Regions from separate parts of the Brevibacillus sp. NSP2.1 genome, predicted to be linked through region 1. Evidence: riboswitches for the same ligand, from Rfam matches in the RefSeq annotation. Region 1 holds a riboswitch; each other region holds the start of a gene.

Region 1 (7,455 bases):
ACTGGAAAGATTTCTTTGTCCGCTTGCCGTTTTGGACGATGCGGGATCGGCCAGTCAGCACGAGGGCCATTCAAGCGAGAAGGCAGGGAGATAATCGTCCAAGGGGAGATGGCGAATGAAAAAATATGCCTTCAATGAACTGACGGTCTTCCAGTACATTTATTTGATTCACGGTGCGCAGGTAGGGATCGGGGTGTTGTCCATGCCGCGAGAGCTGGCCGAGGTGGCAGGGACGGACGGATGGCTCTCAATTTTGATTGGTTGGTTCGCGGCTATGGCGGTCAGCCTGGTCATCATCGGCATCATGAAGCGCTATCCCGGCAAAACGATTGTGGATCTGCTGCCGTTGTTTTTGGGTAAATGGCTGGGGAAAGTCTGTGTTGCAGGAATCGCCGTCTATTGCGGTTTTGCCTCTTTCACTGTCATGGCCAACACTGCGGCCATCGTCAATACGTGGATTCTTAGTCAGACACCGATTTATATGGTAGGTATTTTGCTGGCTGTTCCGGCTTATATGGTTCTCCAAGGCGGCTTGCGGGTGCTTGGACGGTATGCCGAGCTGATCTTTTATCTGACGCTGTGGATGCCGATCGTCTTGGTCACTGTCTTGCCGAAAACGAACTGGCTTTATTTGCTCCCTATTTTCAAGGAAGGGTGGTGGCCGATTCTGGTGGCAACAAAATCAACGGTTCTGTCTTTTTTAGGATTTGAACTGGCTTTTTTTCTCTATCCTTTTTTGCAGAAAAAGCAGTATGCAGTCCTTGGTATCGTTGTGGCCAATACGTTGTCCATGCTGATTTTTATGAATATCACCTTGTTCAGTTTCGTGTTTTTCAACCCTGATGAAATTCTACAATATACGTGGCCAACATTGAATTTATGGAAGGTGATTGAGTATCGATTTTTGGAACGAATGGATATTATCTTTCTCGCTTTCTATTTATTTTATTTGTCTACAACCAGCTTCCCTTATCTGTATTTTTCAGTCTTCTCGTCAAGTCAATTGTTCGGTGCAGCAGATCATCGCAAGCATTTAGGCATCGCTTTGCTGTTGGTTATTTTACTGCTTTGGCTGTATACGCCTACGTTCATGGATTTACTCAAATGGAAGCAGTGGTGGAGCACTGGCGGTTTGCTATTCGGATACGCGCTGCCCGTTCTGGCTTTTGTGCCGATCTGGCTGCTGCGTAGGTCAGTGAAGGAGTGAAGGTTATAAAAAGATACGTACACGTTCTATTGATTTTGTGTGTAGTCTCCCTGCTGACGGGGTGTGTGGATCGGATTGATCTGGAAGACGCGACGATCACCCTGATGACAGGGATAGATCTGAATGAAAAAGATCAGCTTCTCGTCTATTTATCGAGTCCGGTGTTCAGCAAGGAAGCCAAGGATAAGGAAGAGGAGTACGGAGTCAAGATAGAATCGCTCCGTCAGGCAAGAGGACGGTTTGACGGGCTGGTGACGGGCCTTTCGTTATCAGGCAAAATACAGGTGTTCGTTATCGGGAAAAAACTGTTGGAACATCCCGATTGGTTTCCCATTATGGATGTGATGTTTCGCGATGCGCGATTTACGGTGAATGCGCGAGTGATCGTTTGCGACGGGCCGGTCAAGGAGCTGTTCAATTTTAATCCGACGGATAAGCCGCGGCTTCCGCTTCACCTAACCAGGCTGCTCGATAAGGCAAGCCAAAGGAATTTGACAGTAACAACAAGGTTACAGGAATTTCATCGACAAATGTTTGAAAAAGGAGGCACACCGTTACTCGCTGAAATCAATTCAGGACGCTCTGTTAAAGTATTGGGGACGGCACTGCTAAACAAGGGCGGCAAGTACGCTGCGCTGCTCGAGCCAAGAGATACGATGCTGTTGCAGATGCTCCGTAATCAAAAGCAGGGAGAGACATCCTTGACGCTTCCGCTTCCCGTAAACGGTGGCAGCAATCACATAGCGAGGGATCGGCTCAGTTTTTTGGTGAATGGCGTCAATCGCTCCGTGAAAACAAGCTACCGTAACAATCGGTTTCAATTCGACGTAAAAATGAAAATTCGCATTTCCATCACCGAAAGGCTGTTTTTGTTCGACATGGAACAAGACTACAGGAAAATGGAGCAAATGATTAGCGAGGAACTGCGCAAAGAGTTCGCAAATCTGGTCACAAAGTGCCAGGAGAGTGGAACAGACCCGTTTGGCTTTGGCGTGTACGCCCGTGCGTATGAGTACGAGGAGTGGAAAAAGGTACAGGAAGATTGGCCGGCGGCATTTGCCAGAGCCGATGTCCGTATTGTGCCGGAGGTGTCGATTATAGGCGATGGCGTCATTAAGTGAGTAAATAGCAGGAAAAAGGAAAAGCACCTTGTCGCCAAGGCTATGGTCCAAGGTGCTTGTTTGTTTTTGCGATACGTATCAGTAGATAGCCTCCCAGCCTGCAGGAGTGACGAACAGGCGGATTGCCTTGATTTTGCGGTCGTCCATCAAGGTGAAGTAGTGGCGGAAGTTCGGCGGTACGGAGATCAGGTCGCCTGGCTCAAGCTCGACGTCGAAGTAGCGCCCGTCTTTGCCCTTGATCGCGAAAATGCCGTGGCCGTCTACGCAGAAGCGGCACTCGTCGTCGGTGTGATGATGCTCGTTCTTGAATTTCACGAGCAGCTCATCGAGGTTAGGGGTTTTGTCAGAGAGGACGATGATGTCGGCAGTCAGGTAGCCGCGGCGCTCGCTGATCGCGTCGATCTCCGGCTTGAAGGCGGCGAGAATCTCCTGTTTTTCTTCCTCTGTCGGGCTGTAGTTGTCGCGGTGCTTGGGATCGAGGCGGTCTACGCCCCATTTTTCGTAAATGATCTCTTGGCTGTCCAGGAAGGAAATGACTTCCTCCGGTGCGGAAATGTACTCGTTAGTGTCGTGGAAACGAATTTGTGCCATCTTGTTTGCCTCCTTGGTTAATTGGTTGTAGTGGACACGACGGCTTGGCGCAGTTGCAGCCAGCGGGCGTGGTACTCGAACAGAAATTCAAATGCTTCCAGGTGGCGCTTCGCTTCAAAGTCGTTGCCGCCCCATGCGTAAATGCCGTGGTTGCGGATGAGCACGCCCGGAATTTCCGGGGTGATGACTTTTTCAATCGCGGCGGCCAGGGTCGGAATATCGGCAAAGTTCTCAACAATCGGAACAGTGATACGCGCGTTTTCCTCCCAAATGCCCAAGCCTTTAATCAGCTCTTGCCCCTGGATGGAGAAGGCGCGCTGGCCGAAGTACAGCTCGGAGATGAGGTTGTTCCAAACGGTATGGACGTGGAAGCAGGCACCTGCCTGCGGGAACTTTTGATAGACGACGGCGTGGATCAACGTCTCTGCGGACGGCTTGAGCGAAGTCGCGTCTACAGGGCGGGAATCTCGATCGACTACGAGGTAGTCTTCCGGCGACAGCTTGGTCTTGTCTTTGCCGCTTGCGGTTACGGCAAATTGCAGCGGCTCGTTCTGGATTTTGATCGAGAGATTGCCGCTGGTACCGGGAAACCAGTCCCGGCGGGCAAATGTCAGCTTGGCGTCGTCCAGACGGCGAAAAGCGTCCAGACGTTGTTCGAGTGTTGCGGTCATGGATTAGACAACCTCCTGTTTCAGTTCGGTCAGCGTGCCAATCACGTCGTGGAAGGTCGCGAATGTGCTGTGCGGCAGCGCAAGCTCCTGTGCCTTCTCGGCGAGGAAGGAGCGGGCGATGACGTAGTCGGCGATCTTTGCGCCAGCCAGGTCCGTGATCGAATCGCCAATGACGACGCGATAGTGAGTGGCAGGGTCGTAGCGGCGAATGATGGTCGTCTTGCACATGCCGCAGCCGTTTGTGCATTGCTCGTCGCAGGAGTGCGGCCACGTGATCGTGATGTTCTCGCCGGAGAAGTCGCTGCCGTTGCAGTAGATCGGGACACCGCTAAGGTCAAACGGAGCGAGAATCGGCTGGACGAAAAAGTCGATGCCGCCGCTCGTAATCAAAAGCTCGATGCCTTCCTCGCGGCAAAAGCGGACGAAGTCAGCGAAGCCGGGGCGAATCGTAGCCTCCTGGACGATGTAGTCTACAATATCCTGGCGCAAGGAAGAAGGGAGCAACTGAAACAGCTTGCCGACGCCTTCCTGTACGCTTATTTGTTGCGAAAGAATTTGTTTGGTGAGTGCTTCCCATTCGGGGGGAGCGAACTTTTTCACAATCGCGACGATGTTGTCTTTTTCCGTAATCGTTCCGTCGAAATCGCAGAACAGCACGAGCTTTTTGCTCATCGTGCGCCACCCCACTTTTCCAGGGCGATGGCAAGCTCAGGCGATCCGGCAGCGGCTTCTTCCAGGCTGCGCCCGGCAGTGACGGCAGTGATTGCGTCGACAAAAGCTTTCGCTCCGGCCGTCGCGCCGCCGGGGTGGCCGTGAATGCCGCCGCCCGCGTTGACGATTTGGTCGAGACCGAAGTCCTGATACAACTGCGGCACGAGTCCGGGATGAATGCCTGCGGACGGAACCGGGAACGAGCGGCGCACGCCCTCCAGCGGCGTCGTCAAGTTGTGGGCGAGTTGCAGCGCTTCTGTCTTGTCCAGCGCCACGTTGCCGTACGGAGACGGGAACAGCACCAGGTCTGCTCCGGCGATCCGCATCAAGGTGCCGAGCAGAAGCGGCGTGGCGATGCCGTAGTCAGGCGACGGATAGTACGCGCCTGCGAGCGCCGGGTGCGCCATGATCGGGACGTTGACATCCGGATCGGCTGCCAGGCGGTGCAGGGCATCGAAGCCGAAGGCCAGCACGTTGAACAGCAGGCAGTCGGCGCCCGCTTCGACCGCGCGTTTTGCCTTTTCGTTCAGCTCGTTGATCGGCCCGGTCAGGTTGGCGGCGTAGAGGACAGGCTTGCCTGTCTCGGCTTCGGTCTCCAGGGCGATCTGTTTGAACGCCTGGATGCGCTCCAAAAACGGTGCGCGGTCGTCCGCGAAGAAAATTTCGTCATCTTTGACCAAATCGACGCCGCCCTGCGCCTGTGCTTTAAATTGCGTTTTCAGATCGTCGAACGGCAGGCCGAGGCAAGATTTGAAAATGCTCATCAGGAGCGGACGGTTTTGGGCGTCCAGTCGTCCGCGCAGTCCGTCTATGCCGAACTTCGGTCCGGGAAAAGCCTGGAGGAACGAGTCGGGAAAAGCGATGTCGACCAGCTTGATTTTTCCGTCCATCGAGAGCTTTCCGAAAATTCCGGTCAAGAGCGAAGGAATGTCGCTGGTGAAGTTGCGGGTCGGGTAGCTGACGGTAATCAGCCCGCGCACATCCCCGTTTTCCAATGTTTCCAGCGGAGTGGCGCTGACGGCTTCGCCTAGGTACGGCGCCAGCTCCGCTTGCTTGGCAGCGGGCAAGTCCGTCCAGGAGCCGACCGTCATGCCGACTGCGATGGCAGCGGCTTTTTTGTTCAAGTCTTTGGCTTGTGTCAAATAGGTGACGAGGATGCGTTGCTCACTCATGCTAGTCCTCCTTGGCAGCTTGAAAAGCTGTCGTGGTCGTTTCGAAACATGTAATCATGCAAAAAAGCCTCCCCACTTGAGCGGGGAGGCGGTTGTCGACTATGAAAACGTCTCGTCTCCTCTCATCTCTCGGGTCAGTAGCCGGAACAAACAGCTCCGACTCTTATCCGTTGGAATTAGCACCGTTTCGCTATTTTTGTCGAACGCAAAAAAATAGCGCCGGTTGCCGGGCATCATAGGGCCAGTCCCTCAGCCAGCTCGCGATAAGAGTTTATGTGGTTCACACGTCATCTATCCGTGTGCGATACACCCATGATATGCCTTCTCGTTCCGCTAGTCAATCTTTGTTTTTCCGAGAATGTGCATCTGCTCACAGGGAAAAGGAGGCAGCAAGTGAAACTTTTTTACTCAGCGTGGGTGGTATCGGATGAAAGGGTGTGGAGGCATTGGGAAAGTAGGCTTGGAGGACGTGTACCAGTTGCACGTAAACGATATATACCGCTATCTTTTCCGGCTCACACGCGATCGGAGGCAGGCGGAAGACTTGACGCAGGAGACTTTTTTTCGCGCGTATGCCTCCCTGGATGACTATCGCGGGGAAAAAGTGCGGCCGTGGCTGTTCAAGGTGGCCTACCACGCCTTCGTGGACTGGCATCGCAAACAGAAGCGGCGGCCAGTCGATTACGTCGGGAGCGTGCCGGAACGACTGGATGCTTCCGCCGTCGATCCCGCTGACCAGCTCGTGAACCAGGAGTTGTGGGAGGCGGCATCCGCCTGTTTGGAGCGGCTGCCGGAAAAGCAGCGACAGGTGATTTTGCTGTCGGCGATGCAGTTTTCCTACGCGGAAATGGCGGAGGTGCTGGGAATCGAACTGGCGGATGTCAAGCGCTCCCTGTTTCGGGGACGGCAAAAGATGCGGCAACTGTGGAAGGAGGAAGGGCTATGACGAACCAAAACGGGGATGACCGCGAGCAAAAACTGCTTGCTTACCTGAGAGGGGATTTGACGGGAGAGGAAGCGAAACGGCTGGGCGAGGAACTGGCAGACGACGAAGAGTACGGGAAGCGGCTGGAACGGCTATTGCTCGGGGAAGAACAAGGGACAGACGGCAAGCAGGAGGCTGCGCCAGGGCTTTCGGAAGCAAGACAACGGGCGATCGTCCGACGGGGAAAGTGGAAAAACAGGCTGACGACCTCCTTCTATGCCTTCGCGATTCCTTGCCTCGCGGGTGTGCTCTTGCTGTTCGTAAACGGCTGGGTGGGGACGCTGATGCATGACGATTTGTTCCGGGTGGCACGGGACATGGTCAATTTTACCCAGCCTGGCGTGAGCGTGGGCAGCAGCGGCTCGCAGGTGGGGCTGTTGTACGGCAGCATCGACATGGAGCTGCGAGAGCAGGTTGGCAACGAGGCCAAAAGCGCTGGCCGCTTTCGGAGCACGAATGTGCTGTGGAACGTGAGCGCCAGACCGGAGTGGACAGGGGGCGGCAGGGAGCAAAAGCTGTTTTTCCGCTATCCGCTATCGGCCGGAGAACCGGAAGAAGACACGTCCTTTTTGCGCACGCCTGCCTGGACGACGCTGGAAAAGCTGCCGGAAGGAACGGTTTCCCAACTGGCGATCTCGTTTGACAGCTTCCTGACGTATGAGCAGTATGTCGAGCTGGTTTCCCGCCATGTCAGCAGCTACAACCAGGAGACGGTCTGGTTTGCCGTCGACACTGGCGTGGAGGTGAAACAAGTTGACGGGGAAGCCGGCAATCTGCTACTCGGCCCGGGGGAGGTCTGGGGCTTTGCCGAGCGGGAGCTGGATTACGGAACCGCGCCGATTCAGGTGAACGGAGAAGGCGAGCGGCGAATGGCCGCCTTCATGGGCGAGATGAAGTATTTGACCGAGCAAAAAAGCTTGGCGCGCGATATGGGCTACGCGCTGCTTTCGGGCGGCAATCCGCAACTCGAGGAGCGCTATCGCTATTTGCAGGAAAA
Region 2 (7,455 bases), 2.4 Mb from region 1:
ATCGGCAAAGTATCGTATTTGCCCAAAGAGCGCCAGCATTTTATCCTGAACGCCGAAGCGCACCTGCGCAAACAAGGAATCCTCATCCCCGGTATTCAGCGGACGAAAAACAGCAAACGCTATATTATTTGGAAAGACAACCTGTTCGTCCTCCATCAGTGGCTGTCCTGGCCGAAGCTCGCCTACAACTCGCCGGGCAAGCTGGAGCAGGTCGGCGCTTTGCTCGGGCAGTTTCACAAAAGCTCGCTCGGCTTTACCTCCAAGCACGGCGAACTTTACAACGGCGCCAAAAAATGGTCGGAAGAATACAAAACGGACCTGGCCGCGCTGGAAAAATGGGAGCAACGGCACGCAGACAAGCAGAAGCCGCATTTCTCCACCATCGTCGAGTACCTCCCGTATTTTCGCCAGGCTGGACAGACGGCGCGCAAGCAACTGAATACGTCCGCCTATTTTGCCAAGTGGAAAAAAGCGCCGCTCAGCAAGCACTTCCTCTGCCACGGCGACTTCAACAACGGCAATTTGCTTGTGCGCAACAAACGAATCGCGATCATCGACTGGGAAGATGTCCGCTACGACTTTCCTTCCAAAGACATCAGCCGTGTGCTGTCGCTTGCCATGCGCAAGGAAGGGGCATGGAACAAGCAACTGTTTGCCTACCTGTTGCGCGGCTATTTGCGGGAAAACCCGCTGTCGGCCGAACAGCTTCACCTGCTGTTTGTCGACCTCGCCTTTCCGCATATAATGGAACGCTTTTTGCGCATGAAGCAGTACGAGCAAATGGATGCGGCGCACATCCAGCAATTTTGCACACGCGAATCCTTAAAGACTGCGTACATGCTGGACGAACTAAAAGCCCTCGCGTAAACGACAAAGGCTGTAGCCTGTCTTTTACGCGAGGGCCTGTTGGCATGTCGACAGAGAGTGGGCTTGGCGAGCGAAAGCCGTTACGGCTGCGCCGTTTTGACCAGCGCGCTCTGCTGGCGCACGTAGGCGATCAGCTCCGCTGCCATCTCGTAGTAGTTGAAGGGCGTAATCAGGTAGATGCCGTTGAAATAGCGGACAGCCGTATCGAGCAGCTCTTTCGCAATGGCGATCCCTTCCTGTCTGGCGGCCGGACCCTGCACCTTTTTCATTCGCTCCAGCGCTTCCGCCGAAAGCTTGATGCCCGGCACCTCGTTGTGCAAAAACTCGGCGTTGCGCGAGCTGGTCAACGGCATGATTCCGATAAAGACGGGAATCCCGATGTGCTTGGTCGCCTCGTGCACCTGCCGGATCGATTCGACGTCGTACACCGGCTGAGTCATGATGTAATCGGCCCCGGCCTCGACTTTCTTTTCCAGTCGGGCGACGGCTGCCGCCATGTTGCGGACGTTCGGGTTGAAGGCCGCGCCGACGATAAACTGGGCTTTTTGCTTCAGCGGACGTCCCGAGAACGAGACGCCTTCGTTCAGTTGCTTCACCATGCGGATCAGATCGAAGGAAGTAACGTCAAACACCGAGCTTGCCCCCGGCAAATCGCCGAAGCGCGACGGGTCGCCCGTGATGACGAGAATTTGATCGATGCCGAGCGCGTGCAGCCCCATGAGGTGGGATTGCTGACCGATCAGATTGCGGTCGCGGCAGGCGATGTGCAGCAGCGGGTCGATCCCATGCCTGTTTTTCATCAGCGCGCCGAGCGCCATGTTGCTCATCCGCACAGTGGCGAGCGAATTGTCCGCCAGGGTGATCGCATCCGCCCCGGCCTTGTGCAGTTCGCAGCAACCGTCCAAAAACTGCTCGGCGTCGAGATCGCGCGGCGGATCAAATTCGACGATGATCGTCGTGCCTGTTTTGACCCGCTCGACAATGCTCGGCTTTTCCCGCTCGTGGGTGCTTTGCACGGAAATGTGCGGGCGCTCGACCAGGGCAACGGGCGGATTGACGCGGGCTTTCGGCTGTTGCGAAGCGAGCGCGTCTGCCATCGCCTTCACGTGCGCAGGAGTCGTTCCGCAGCAGCCGCCGATCAGGCGAACTCCCTGGTCCCTCAGGCGCAAGGCGCTTTCGGCAAAGTATTCGGGAGACGACTTGAAGGCGTACTCCCCGTCCGTCATGCCCAGCCTTCCTGCGTTTGGAAACGCCGACAGCAGCGAATCGTCCGGGAAGATCGTCCCTTCAAAAGAGCGCAAAATTTCAGCCGGACCCAAACGGCAGTTCAGGCCGATGATGTCAGCTCCTGCCTTTTTCAACTGCGGAAAAGCGTCTGTCAACGAGTAGCCGTCGCGCGTCCGCCCGACTTCGAGCGTCGCAAGCTGGGCGATGACCGGCACATCTGTCAACGGACGGATGACCTCAATCGCCAGCAATAGCTCCTCCAGATCGAGAAACGTCTCCAAAATCAGCGCGTCTGCGCCTGCGTGCAACAGGGCGATTGCCTGTTCCTCGTACTGGTCGCGATATTCATCCAGTACCTTTTTCTTGACCCGTCCGGCTAAAATCGAGCCGATGCTGCCCGCTACATACGCATCATCCTGTGCCGCCTCGCGAGCGATCGCCACAGCGAGACGGTTGATCCGCGCTACCTTGTGCTCCAGGCCGTAGCGGCTGAGCGCGTCGCGGTTCGCCGAAAACGTATTCGTCTCCAAAAGGCGCGCCCCCGCCTGATAGTACGAGGCATGAACCTCATGCACCACGCGCGGATTGGATAAACACAATTCTTCAAAGCTGACGCCAACCGGGGCACCCAGCGCATGTAGCTGGGTCGCCATGGCTCCGTCTCCGACCAGCAGGTGATCTTGCAAATAGTCCCGTAAGTCTTTCTTGCTCGTCGTCAACTCAATCCCTTCTCTCCCATTTCATTAGACGATCTATACTTCAAACACCGACGGACCCGCGTTAAAGTAGCGCGCTTCCGGGTGGGCAAATACCATCGCGGAGACAGATGCTTCCGGCTCCATCATGAAGCCTTCTGTCAACTGAACGCCGATATCCTCTGGCCGCAGCAGACGGAACAACTGCGCCTGGTCCTCCAGATTCGGGCAAGCCGGATAGCCGAACGACACGCGAATGCCTTGGTAACGGGCACCGAAGCGCTCCAGCATGGTCATCTCCGCCGGATCGGGAATCCCCCAGACGTCGCGCATCATGTGGTGAATCCGCTCGGCGAACGCCTCCGCCAACTCCAGAGCGAGCGCCTGCAAGACGTGCGAGCGCAAATAGTCGCCGCGCTCCTTCAGTTCCGTCGAACGCTCGCGGATACCGCCCCCTGCCGTCACAGTCAAAAAGCCGACGTAATCCATTTCCTTGCTCTCGACCGGGCGCAAGAAATCAGACAGACACAGATGCGGTTCCTCCGGCTGGCGCGGGAACGAGAAGCGCTCCAGCACTTTGCTGTGATCGTTTGGATCGTAGACGATAATATCGTTGCCGTCCGCTTGCGCCGGGAAAAACTGGTACACGCCGTGCGCAGTAATCGTTCCGCGCTGCTTCGCTTCCTTTAATAGTTCCTCGACCACGCCGTACAGCTCCAGCACTTTTTCGTCGCCCGCTTCGAGCAGCTTTTCCACATTGCCGCGCACGCCCAGATGCTTGCCGAGCAGCATGCGCAAGTTCAAGTACGGCTGCAAGTGGCTGATCGGGTATTGGCGCAGCACATGGCGGTCGCAATCCGGCGGCAGGTGGATCGGAACGGTTCTGCTGATGGCCGAACGCGCCGGGAGCGGAGCTTTTTTCTCCTGCACGACAGGCTGTGCAGCAGCGGCAGCAGCCGCTTCGGCCAAATCCTGCTGTTCCGCGATCAGCCGCTCGCGCTCCTCCGGGTTTTGCAGACGGTTGACGAGATCGAGGCCGTCCATCGCGTCTTTGGCGTACAGCACAACCCCGCGGTATTCAGGCGCAATCCGGTTGGAGGTGAACTTGCGGGTCAACGCCGCCCCTCCGACCATCATCGGCACGTCGATTCCCGCCGCACGCAAGTCCTGTGCGGTAATGACCATCTGCTGGGCCGACTTCACCAGCAGCCCGGACAGGCCGATCGCATCCGGCTTCTCTTTGCGGCAGGCGGCAATCAGTTGCTCAGGCGGCACTTTGATCCCCAGGTTCACGACGTTGTAGCCGTTGTTGGCCAAAATGATCTCCACCAGATTTTTGCCGATGTCGTGCACGTCGCCTTTGACGGTCGCCAGCAAAATTTTGCCTTTCGACGCGGAATCGCTCTTTTCCATGAACGGCTCCAAAAACGAGACGGACGCTTTCATGACTTCCGCGCTTTGCAGCACTTCCGCAACGATGAGCTGGTTGCCGTTGAACAGACGGCCGACCTCTTCCATCCCGGCCATCAGCGGACCGTTAATGATTTCCAGCGGCGTGTACTTTTCCAGTGCCAGCTTCAAATCGTCGACCAGGCCGTCCTTCGAGCCTTCCACCACATAGCGGGCCAGCCGCTCTTCCAGCGTCAGCGAGGAAGCTTCCACGCGCACTTCTTTTTTCTTCTGGCGGTAAAACTCCGTAAAGGCTGCCAATGTCTCGTCGTTTGTTTCAAACAGCAGCGCTTCCGCCAGCTTGCGCTCGTCCTCCGGGATCGAAGCGTAGCGCTCCAGCTTCTCCGTATTGACGATGGCAAAATCAAGTCCGGCGAGCGTCGTATGGTACAAAAACACCGCGTTGAGCACTTCGCGTCCCGCTGGCGGCAAACCGAAGGAAACGTTGCTGACGCCAAGAATCGTCTTGCACTGTGGCATCGCTTCTTTAATGAGGCGAATCCCCTCCACCGTCTCCCGCGCGGAGCCGATGTACTGTTCATCTCCCGTCCCTACCGGAAAGACGAGCGGGTCAAAAATGATATCCTGCGGCGGGATGCCGTACTGGTTGACCAATATGTCATAGGAGCGCTTCGCGACCTCAAGCTTTTTCTCGCGGGTGATCGCCATTCCGGCTTCCTCGATCGTCCCGACGACGACGGCCGCCCCGAACTTGCGGATTAGCGGAGCCACTTCTTCAAAGCGCTCCAGTCCGTCCTCCAGGTTGATCGAGTTGAGAATCGCTTTTCCCTGGGAATAACGCAAGCCCAGCTCCATCACTTTCGCGTCTGTCGAGTCGATCATGAGCGGAGCCTTGACCTTTTTCACGACGAACTGCAAAAACTTTTCCATGTCCGCATACTCGTCGCGATCCGGGTCAGCCAGGCAAATGTCGATGACGTGCGCCCCGCGCTTCACCTGGGCGCGGGCGATGTCGGACGCTTCCTCGTACTGCCCTGCTGCGATCAGATCGCGGAATTTTTTCGAGCCGATGACGTTCGTGCGCTCCCCGACCAGAAGCGGGCGATTGTCGTCCTCGACGTAGACGACCTCGATGCCGGATACGGCACTGACCGCCTGCTCTGTTGCCTGGCGCGGCTTGCAGTCTTTGAGCGCCTCCGCCATTGCCCGGATGTGGTCAGGCGTCGTTCCGCAGCAGCCGCCTGCCACGTTCAGCCAGCCTTGCTCGGCAAAAGCGCGCATTTTCGCAGCAAGTCCTTGCGGCGTCTCGTGGTAGTGCCCGTTTTCGTCCGGCAGCCCGGCGTTTGGATAGCAGCTTACCCCACATTGGGCCAAGCCGGACAACGTGCGCAGATGGTCGCGCATAAATTCCGGCCCTGTCGCACAGTTCAGGCCGATCGTCACGGGCTTCAGGTGCTCAAGCGAGATGTAGAACGCTTCAATGTTTTGCCCCGCCAAAGTCGTACCCATCGGCTCGATCGTTCCGGACAGCATCACCGGCAGTTCTACGTTCAGTTCTTCAAACGCCTGGCGAATGCCGATCCCGCCTGCCTTGACGTTCAGCGTATCCTGCGACGTCTCCAGCAACAGGACGTCCACCCCGCCGATAATCAACCCTTTTGCCTGGCGGTAGTACGACTCCACCAGTTCCTCGAAAGTGACGCCGCCTGTCAGTGCCAGCGTTTTCGTCGTCGGCCCCATCGCCCCCGCCACGTAGCGCGGCCATTCGGCTGTGGAGTAGGCATCGACTGCTTCCTTCGCCAGACGGGCAGCGGCGATATTGATTTCCAGGTCCTTGTCCGCGACATCGTATTCGGCCAACACGACCGAAGTCGCCCCGAATGTATTGGTCTCCACGATGTCCGCTCCCGCTTCCAAATATTTTTCATGGATGGAGCGAATCACATCGGGCCTGGTCAAATTCAGCAGCTCGTTGCAGCCGTCGTACGCTTCGCCGCCAAAATCATCGGCGGTCAGGTTCGCCTGCTGCAGCATGGTGCCCATCGCACCGTCCAGAATCAGAATTTTCCGGGAAAGCTGTTCGCGAAAAGTGGGTTTCATTGACGTGCTCCTTTTCTCCCTTGCGTCGGTTTATTCTCAGCCGTTTTTTGCATCAAAAAATCCTCTTCTTTGAAAGAAGAGGATTTGTCCGCGGATACACTTGCGCCTGAACCATCCTCTCATCTTTCAAAGCACGTAGCTTTGCTGGAATTGGCACCGGATTTTAACCGGTTGCCGAGGCTTCATCAGGCCAGTCCCTCTGCCTCTCTTGATAAGAGTTGTTACTATGCTATTCATTTTTTGCTTTCAGGTTTGATGTTTGAAAGTATCTTAACACCGCGAAAAGTCTTCGTCAATTGAGAATTTGTCTATTCTTTACACTCTTCCCGCTCTTCTGCGCCCATTTTTGCGCATACCGGGCATTCGCCCACGCCAATCTGTGCGTTCGTGTATAGACTGTAGCATAACGGAAAGGAGGGGGAACAAACGTGAGTACATCTTACTGCGGACACGGCATCTTTGGAGACAGCTTCGCATTGGTGCTCGTACTGTTTATCCTGCTGGTCATTGTCGGGTGTTCGAACGACGACTGCTAAGTAAATGACAGGAAGAGGCTATCCCCCTTGCCTTGGCTTGAAGGGATAGCCTCTTTTTTCATGTCATGGACAGTGCGATCGCAGCCAGACCGCCTGCCGTAAAAGGCGACGCGCTCACGCTTGTCCACCTGGACGGTCAGGACGTCATACGGGACAGGCTTGCCGTTTTCCATCCGCTGGTCGCTGACGTTCATCCACGTTCCGTTGCGCCAATGCTCATCCGCATAAACCTCTGTCGCCTGGCGCTCGTAAACGTCGGCTTCTTCCCCCACCATCGTTTTCCAAAAGGCTTGCGCGACTTTTTCTGCTGCCGCAGGCGCGACCGTTGCCTTCTCGCCGCCATTGATCCAGCTACGGGCTTTTTGTGAGAAGCATCGTTAGTTAACTTTTTTCAACAGGATGGCACTTGACCGCTCTGCCTTCATTGTCAGAGCGAAACGCTTTTGCTATCATGAGGCTACCCAAACCGATGAAAGGAACGATCGACAATGGACGCTCTGCTCGCGCGTGAAAAGGACGAATTTCTGTCCTGTATAGAAACGATAAAAGAACTGGAAAGCTCCGAATTTGAAAGCTACTCCATCGTAAAGCATACCGAAACAGGAGAACATTATTTGCGC
Region 3 (7,455 bases), 440 kb from region 1:
TTGACGACGAGACTTAGCGACTCCTGCAGAAACTCCAGCTTCACTTGTACCGAAGAAGCTCCAGCGTGCTTTTCCACGTTGTTCAAGCATTCTTGAACGAGGCGGAAAATCGCAGCTTTGACAGAGCTGCGCAGCGGTGGCTCCACACCAAATACTACCAGATCAATGGAAGCACGGATACGTTCTTCGCACGTCTGGATATATTTTTGCAGAGTGGGCACCAGTCCGAGGTCATCAAGAGCCATTGGGCGAAGGTCAAAAATAATCCGTCTTACGTCAGCCAGACTCAGGCGAACCATTTCCTTCAGCTCGTGAAGCTCCATTTGCGCTTCCAGAATGCGCTCGTTTTTCAGCATCCGCTCCACGATTTCAGAGCGCAGCACGACGTTTGCCATCGATTGGGCCGGTCCGTCGTGAATCTCGCGTGCGACACGCTTGCGCTCCTCTTCCTGGGCCTGGATGATCTTCAGCCCCATCAATTGAGTCTGTTTGGCCGATTCCAGCGCTTCTCCGATCTTGCTCAGGTCGCCAGTCAAGTAGCCGAGCACGACACTCATCTGGGAAACGAGCTTCTCGGCGCGGTCGATCGTTTCCTCCAGCGTTCGCAACTGTCGCTCCAGGTCGTTGCGACGGCGCTTCAGGTTGTTTTCCCGCTCGCGGTAGATGGACAGCTCCACCTGTATCCGGCTCGCTTCCTCGTAGGCGATGCGAATGTCGTCTTCCGTGTACATGTGGAAGTTGCGGCTTACCTGAACGAGCCTGTTGCGCGACTTTCGATAGGCCAGCTCCAGCGCATCGACCTTTTGGATGACCTTCGAGATCTCCTGCCGAAGCTCGTGCAAGTCAAACTTCAACGAGTTGCCTTGCTGTCTGGCACTTTCGGCTATATCAAAAATTTGGGTTTTACTCGTTTCCACAGTTTCAATGGTTCTCTTAATCACCCCATCCAGCACGCTGATGTCGATCACTTTGTTCATGATTGCTCTCCTTCGAACTCTTTTTTCGCTTTCGTGAACAACTGATGGAGTTTGACCTCATCTACATCTCGCAGGCCCACATCATTTCGTGGAATGGCGAACGGATCTACTCCCCTTTTGACAAAACCGGGTGTAGAAGTAAAGACATATCCGTAGCCTGCCTGTCGCGCTGTCTCCAGTACGATGGGATTCGTGTAGCCAAAAGGCAATGAAATCGTTTTTATCTCCCGGCCCATCCATTTGTTCAAGCCTGCACGAGACATACTGAAATCAACGTAGAGCCGATCCCTGTATTCTTTCTCATTTTCCAGTCGTTGTAAATCCTGCAAATAGACGGGAGCCGTCTCTGGCCCCATCTCTCCCCATTCATTCCGCGCTTCCTCTTCGTGCAGGCTGTACGTATGCGAACCGATATCAGCCAGCCCAGAGTGAAGCATTTCCATGACTTGTTGACGCGTAAGTGGCGTCGTCATGTTCTCCCGTTTTCGATCGGCTACATCTCGCAAGCGCCCTGCGATCACGAAGTTCACTGACGGGTAGCCGTATGTACGTAAGGTGGGAAAAGCCTTCGTGTAATAACTCTCATAGCCGTCGTCAAAGGTAATCAGGACAGCATTTTCGGTCGGCAAGCTCCCTGTATCCACAAAATGCAAAAACTCATCCAACGAGATCGGCTGCAAGTCGTTTTCGTGCAAAAACGACATATGTTTTGCAAATTGCTCAGGCGAAATGACGTAGCGCTGGCCTGATGCATCCGTGACTTGGTGATACGTCAGGACGACTACCTGATTGTTATACCACTTTTTCGGCTTTACCGTTGCTTTTTCGTTCTGCGTGACGTTTGGCTCAGCAATTTCCGCCTCGCTTATGCTTATAGACGTATCTACTTGGGGAAAAGGTTGCACTTTTTGGGCATTCTTTTTTGATTGGTAAAATTCACCAATCCCCAATGCAGACATAACCAGCAATAAAGAAATAACAAATACGGTCAGGAAGAGCCTTTTGTTCGGCAAAGAAACCCCTCCTCTACTTCCTCACTAGGAGATTCGACACAGTCCTACATTTTCCCTTCGCTTAAAGCCCACCAATAACTGGAAAATTTTCCCCGTAATAAAAAAAGAGCCCAGTAGCTTTACCAGGCTCTTTCTTTGTCGTTCTTATTTTGCCAGTTGCGCAGCTTCTTGCTTCAGAACTTCTGCTTTGTCTGTTTGCTCCCAAGGAACATTCAGGTCATTGCGTCCAAAGTGGCCATAAGCCGCTGTTTGTTTGTAGATAGGGCGACGCAGGTCGAGCTGCTTGATGATGCCAGCCGGACGCAGGTCGAAGTGTTTGCGCACCAGTTTCACCAGATCTTCTTCGGAAACGGTTCCTGTACCAAAAGTATCAACAGCGATGGATACAGGCTGCGCTACACCGATTGCGTAAGCCACTTGCACTTCGCATTTGTCAGCCAGGCCAGCAGCCACAATGTTTTTCGCTACGTAACGAGCAGCGTAAGCGCCGGAGCGGTCTACTTTTGTCGGATCTTTACCGGAGAACGCGCCGCCGCCGTGACGAGCGTAGCCACCGTAAGTGTCTACGATGATTTTGCGGCCAGTCAGACCAGCGTCCCCTTGAGGTCCGCCGATTACGAAGCGGCCAGTCGGGTTGATGAAGTATTTGGTGTCAGCGTCCAGCAGCTCAGCCGGAACAACTGGTTTGATAACTTGTTCGATGAGGTCTTGCTTGATTTGCTCCAAGGTAGTCTCAGGAGCGTGTTGAGTCGAAATCACGATGGTGTCGATGCGAACTGGCTTGTCCCCATCGTACTCAACCGTTACTTGCGTTTTGCCGTCAGGACGCAGGTAGGCGAGTGTGCCGTTTTTGCGAACTTCAGTCAAGCGGCGAGCCAGCTTGTGAGACATGCTGATCGGCAGCGGCATCAGCTCAGGTGTTTCGTTGCAAGCAAAGCCGAACATCAGACCTTGGTCACCTGCACCGATCGCTTCGATCTCAGCGTCGGTCATTTTGCCTTCGCGCGCTTCCAAAGCCTGGTCTACGCCGAGAGCGATGTCAGCGGATTGCTCGCCGATCGCAGTGATTACGCCGCAAGTGTCAGCGTCAAAGCCGAACTTCGCACGATCATAACCGATCTCACGGATCGTTTCGCGCACCAGCTTTTGGATGTCCACATACGTGTTGGTGGTGATTTCACCGGCTACGAGAACCAGCCCGGTAGTTACGGAAGTTTCGCAAGCTACGCGAGCGTTTGGATCCTTGGCCAAAATGGCGTCCAGGATGGAGTCGGAAATTTGGTCACAAATTTTATCCGGATGTCCTTCGGTTACAGACTCAGATGTGAACAGACGACGACCTTTTTGCAAAGCCATGAGAAAATACCTCCTTTGACCTCATACAAATAGTTTGGTAGCCGAGTCAGGATTTTATCGACGTAAACGCAAATAAAAAACCTTTTCCATCTTTTGGAGGAAAAGGTTTGAGCGCTTTTAGCTTCCTTCATCCTCTTATCGGCCAGAACAGATTTCCGTCCTGCTGGTTAGCACCGCTCCAGACGGTTGCCGGGCTTCATAGGGCCAGTCCCTCCGCCTGCTCTGGATAAGAGTATCCATTACGGATTATAGAATAATTGTTTTTTGAGGTGGTGTCAATAGACTTTTGCCAGAGCACCTCTTTGGCCGAAATCGCCCTGTACAAAACGCTGTTGGAATCGCCTGCGGGAAGCGTCTGAGGTGATCGAAGCCGCGTTTTCACAAGGACGATATAGCCATGCCATGCGTCTGTCGAACGCAAAGCGGAAAATTTTTTCTTACACTTGATACGATTTGGCGATTAATACAACAACCTCGGCCCGCGTAGCGCTGCCCTGTGGCTTGAAGAGCGAACCGTATCCGTTTAGCCAGTTTCTTGCCGTCAAAGCGCCGATCGCCGGTGCTGCCCAATGGCTGGCCGGAACATCGCGATAGCTCGGTGCGCTGCTGCTGTTCAGAGCCACGCCCTTCGCCCTGGCGATCATCGCGGCCATTTCCGCCCGCGAAACAGCTTGGTCAGGCTTGATCTGACTGTTTGGATACCCCTTCAAGACTCCGAGCTGATAAGCCACTCCAAGGGTGTTGTACGCCCAGTGCTTTTTTGGCAAATCAGAAAACACTTCCCGTCCGGAATACGCGCTGGCTACCTTCGAGCCGGTCGCGCGCATCGCCTGCAGCAGCATTGTGGCAAACTGCGCACGAGTTACTGCCTCGTTAGGCTTGAACGTCGCATCGCCGAAGCCTTGGACAATTCCTTTGGAGCTCAGCCTGGCGATCTCTGTGCGCGCCCAATGGTCGGAAATATCCCGATACCCCGAGACGAGGGGCTGCTGCGTGACTGTCAATTTGTATGCATCGTACTTGAACGGAATGCCGCTGTTCAGGCGCACGTAATACTTGCCTTTTGGCAACCGCAGGCTGAAAATCTCGCTGCCCCGATCGGACAACTCAGCCACTTCGTTTGTCGAAGCGAGCGCGTAGTTCATGTTTTTCTCGCTGTAAAGAGCGATGCGAAAACCGCTGGATACCGGAATAAACGGGGCTCGAATCGTGACGTACGAGTCTGTATTGAGCGTAAATTGAAACCAGTCTGCATCCGAAGCCGTCGGAATCGTTCCGGTCATGACCCCTCCAGCGGCTAGCGGCGACGCCCTGCTGTACGTATCATTCGGCTCGTTCAAATCTTTTTTCAGCGGGGTGAACCCGAGATCCAGGCGATATTCGCCGTTCACCGCATTTTGCTGATACTCGCTGACCCGAATGTAGTATTTTCCCGGGGAGACTTCCTTGCTCGCACGCTCCGACGGATTATCGCGGTCGACGTTGTCGTAGAGCGGGTCCCAAACCGTATTTTTTCCGGTTTCCTGCTTTCCTATGGCAAGCACCAGGTCCACCCGCTTGTTGTCGGGAGTCACCGTCACATCCATATGCCCGTATTCGCGGACGTAGTAGGAGAACCAGTCCTGGTCGCCCTCCTGGTGGAAGTTGCCCGTGACGCTGATCTGGTTGCCTACCAGCGGCCTTGCCGTCGCCATCGTATCGTTTGGCTCATTGCGGTCCGGGTTGATCGTGAACTTGCTCGTCAGCACGTAGGCAAACGAGTTGACGCCGCCGTTTCGCATCAGCTTGATGTTCATCCTGCCCGCTTTTGCCGGGACGGTAACGGTATCCCCGTTTCCAAAATACTGCGTAATCGGCGTTCGGTTTTCTGGGTAAAAGGTTGCCGCCATGGCGGAGGATACCCCGGAGTTAATCGTCGCCGTAAAGCTGACTTTTCCGTCATACGGCACATCCATTTTAAACCAGTCTACCGTGTCGTTTGGCCCCAGGTTGCCGCGTATTTGCTGTTCGATAGGGAATGCTTTGGCTCGCTGCAAAGAGTTGTTCGGCTCCAAAAAGTCGCCGGAGAGCGCGCTGCGCACTGCCTTGTTCACGTCCAGCAATCCGTAGCCTGTTTGCCGGTCCCAGCCGCTCTCGCCGAGGTCTGTAGCCGTCTGGTAAAGCATTTGCCTCACATCCAGCGCCGTCAGCTTTGGATAGCGGGCCAAAATCAGGGCCGCCGCTCCCGCTACTTGAGGCGCTGCCGCTGACGTACCGGAAAACGATCCGTACTTTCCGCCCAGCTTCGTCGTATATACGTTAAGCCCCGGCGCCACAATGTTTAACTCAGGCCCCGTGTTCGATTGATAAATCGCCTGGTTTTTCCCATTCACGGCCCCAACCGCAACGACTGTCGGGTAGGCAGCCGGATAGGCGACGCGGCTTGCTTCGTTTCCGCTGGCAGCGACGAGGACGGCTCCGCTTCTCTCCGCACGGTCAATGGCCTCTTTCAAGGAGCGGGAATAGGACAGGCTGCTGAACGACATCAGGATAACTTTGGCTCCCCTGTCGAGCGCTGTATTGATCCCCTTCGCAATCATGTCCACATTCGTCACTGCATCTTTGTTCAAAATTTTGATCGGCAAAATCCGGGCGTTCCAGACTACCCCTGATACCCCGATCCCGTTGTTGCCTTTTGCAGCGAGAACCCCGATGACTTCTGTCCCGTGCCCGTTGTCATCCTGCGCCGATTTCCCCGGGTTGACCAGATTGACACCCGGCAGCAGATTCCCCTTCAAGTCAGGGTGATTGTAGTCCGCTCCGGAATCGAGCACGGCAATCGTAATCGCCTGGTTGCTGTTGACTACAGGCCACGCCTTGTCGGCCTTGATCTGGCTGATGTGCAACTGATTGCTCAGATAGCTGTCATTGGAAGCAGGCGCGGCAGCGAGTGCAGGCCGCACGCCCAGCGGTACAAGCGTGAGCAGCATCGCAACTGACACGGCTATTTGAATCGATTTTTTCATAAACACAGTCCTTCCTTACTTTCCCCTGCAACTAGCGCAGCAAGAAAACCTCTATCGCCGCCCGCTCAAACAAAGGGGCATGCGCTGTCGTGGAAGGTTTTCTTAACGTATCGAAATGAATAAATGTTCGCGCTTATCCATTTCAGTACGTTCAAAAAGGTATTCAAGTATTATGCTTCTCGTCCTAGCATAGCGGATAAAAAGGGCGAAAAGCAACCCTGTTTCCCCAAGATTTGGAACGTTATGGCAGGAGAAAAACCCTTTTCACCATTGGCAAAAAGGGTTCATCCATTACTGCAGCAGGCCTTTGTTGTCTTCGGTAGCAGGCTCTACATATGCTTTTTCTTTTTTGCGTTGACGCGCCTGCGGAATGTAGGCACTCAGTTCGTCCGGGTTTACTTCTGCTTTTTTAATCGAAGAAGACGGGATATCAAACGCCCAGATGCGCTGACTGTTTGCTTCCACCTTCATGTTTTCGAGCGTGTAGCTGACGCGGGCAACCGCATCGCCTTCCTTGTCGTGAACGATGATCGGCACCTCGGTAAACTCCAGGCGCTTCTCCAGTCCGTTGCGGAATACGACGACAACCTTCAGGCCGTTATCATCGGTAGGCTTGATATCGAGGACCTGCAAATCTACCTTTCCTTTTTCCACCGGAGCTTCCTCCGCCGCTTTTTGCGTATAGTGGCTTTGTTCGTCCGCACTCAGGCCCATATTCAGCTCCTGGGTCTCCTCGATGCGGCGTTTTTCCGGCTTTTTATAGGTCAGAGTCAGCGGCACTTCCTTCTCAGGAATGCGGTCGAACTCTTCCCAGCGGAACATAAATTCCATCGGACGGCTGGCCATGTGGCCCACAGGACCGTTTGCCATCAAGTCAAACGTCTTTCTCGCCACCTCTTCGCCGTCAGCAGTCACGAGGGTCAGCGGCAGCTTTTGCAACAGCACGTTGCGGTTTGTCGCGTTGCGAATGTACGTCAGCACCAGGTAGCCTTCATCTGTCACCTGTGTGTAGAACGGAATAATGCCGACCTCGTCGCGAACGACCGGAGGCAGCTCATCGTGGACGTACTGCAGCAGCTCCTGCTCCGCCTCCTCCAGTTGATT

Evidence for each region. Region 1 has a riboswitch for S-adenosylmethionine ahead of M655_RS05150 (2,3-diketo-5-methylthiopentyl-1-phosphate enolase). Riboswitches for the same ligand answer to the same signal wherever they lie in the genome.
Region 2: it holds a riboswitch for S-adenosylmethionine, as region 1 does, so the genes downstream of both, metH (methionine synthase) here and M655_RS05150 (2,3-diketo-5-methylthiopentyl-1-phosphate enolase) in region 1, are expected to answer to the same signal.
Region 3: it holds a riboswitch for S-adenosylmethionine, as region 1 does, so the genes downstream of both, metK (methionine adenosyltransferase) here and M655_RS05150 (2,3-diketo-5-methylthiopentyl-1-phosphate enolase) in region 1, are expected to answer to the same signal.

The regions. Positions count from the first base shown of each region.
Region 1 covers NZ_CP048274.1:1,056,588-1,064,042, forward strand. The annotation lists gene M655_RS05120 (spore germination protein) at 1-119, shown strand, start outside; gene M655_RS05125 (GerAB/ArcD/ProY family transporter) at 116-1,207, shown strand; gene M655_RS05130 (Ger(x)C family spore germination protein) at 1,204-2,328, shown strand; gene mtnD (acireductone dioxygenase) at 2,407-2,919, opposite strand; gene M655_RS05140 (methylthioribulose 1-phosphate dehydratase) at 2,937-3,590, opposite strand; gene M655_RS05145 (2-hydroxy-3-keto-5-methylthiopentenyl-1-phosphate phosphatase) at 3,594-4,262, opposite strand; gene M655_RS05150 (2,3-diketo-5-methylthiopentyl-1-phosphate enolase) at 4,259-5,473, opposite strand; SAM riboswitch class I at 5,593-5,743, opposite strand; gene M655_RS05155 (sigma-70 family RNA polymerase sigma factor) at 5,901-6,419, shown strand; gene M655_RS05160 (anti-sigma factor) at 6,416-7,455, shown strand, end outside.
Region 2 covers NZ_CP048274.1:3,469,736-3,477,190, forward strand. The annotation lists gene M655_RS16830 (YutH/CotS family kinase-like spore coat protein) at 1-867, shown strand, start outside; gene M655_RS16835 (bifunctional homocysteine S-methyltransferase/methylenetetrahydrofolate reductase) at 948-2,813, opposite strand; gene metH (methionine synthase) at 2,847-6,299, opposite strand; SAM riboswitch class I at 6,416-6,517, opposite strand; gene M655_RS16845 (YjcZ family sporulation protein) at 6,728-6,835, shown strand; gene M655_RS16850 (hypothetical protein) at 6,832-7,110, opposite strand; gene M655_RS16855 (hypothetical protein) at 7,324-7,455, shown strand, end outside.
Region 3 covers NZ_CP048274.1:617,106-624,560, reverse strand. The annotation lists gene M655_RS03025 (sensor histidine kinase) at 1-977, opposite strand, end outside; gene M655_RS03020 (polysaccharide deacetylase family protein) at 974-1,990, opposite strand; gene metK (methionine adenosyltransferase) at 2,135-3,346, opposite strand; SAM riboswitch class I at 3,479-3,579, opposite strand; gene M655_RS03010 (S8 family peptidase) at 3,784-6,351, opposite strand; gene M655_RS03005 (SLAP domain-containing protein) at 6,643-7,455, opposite strand, start outside.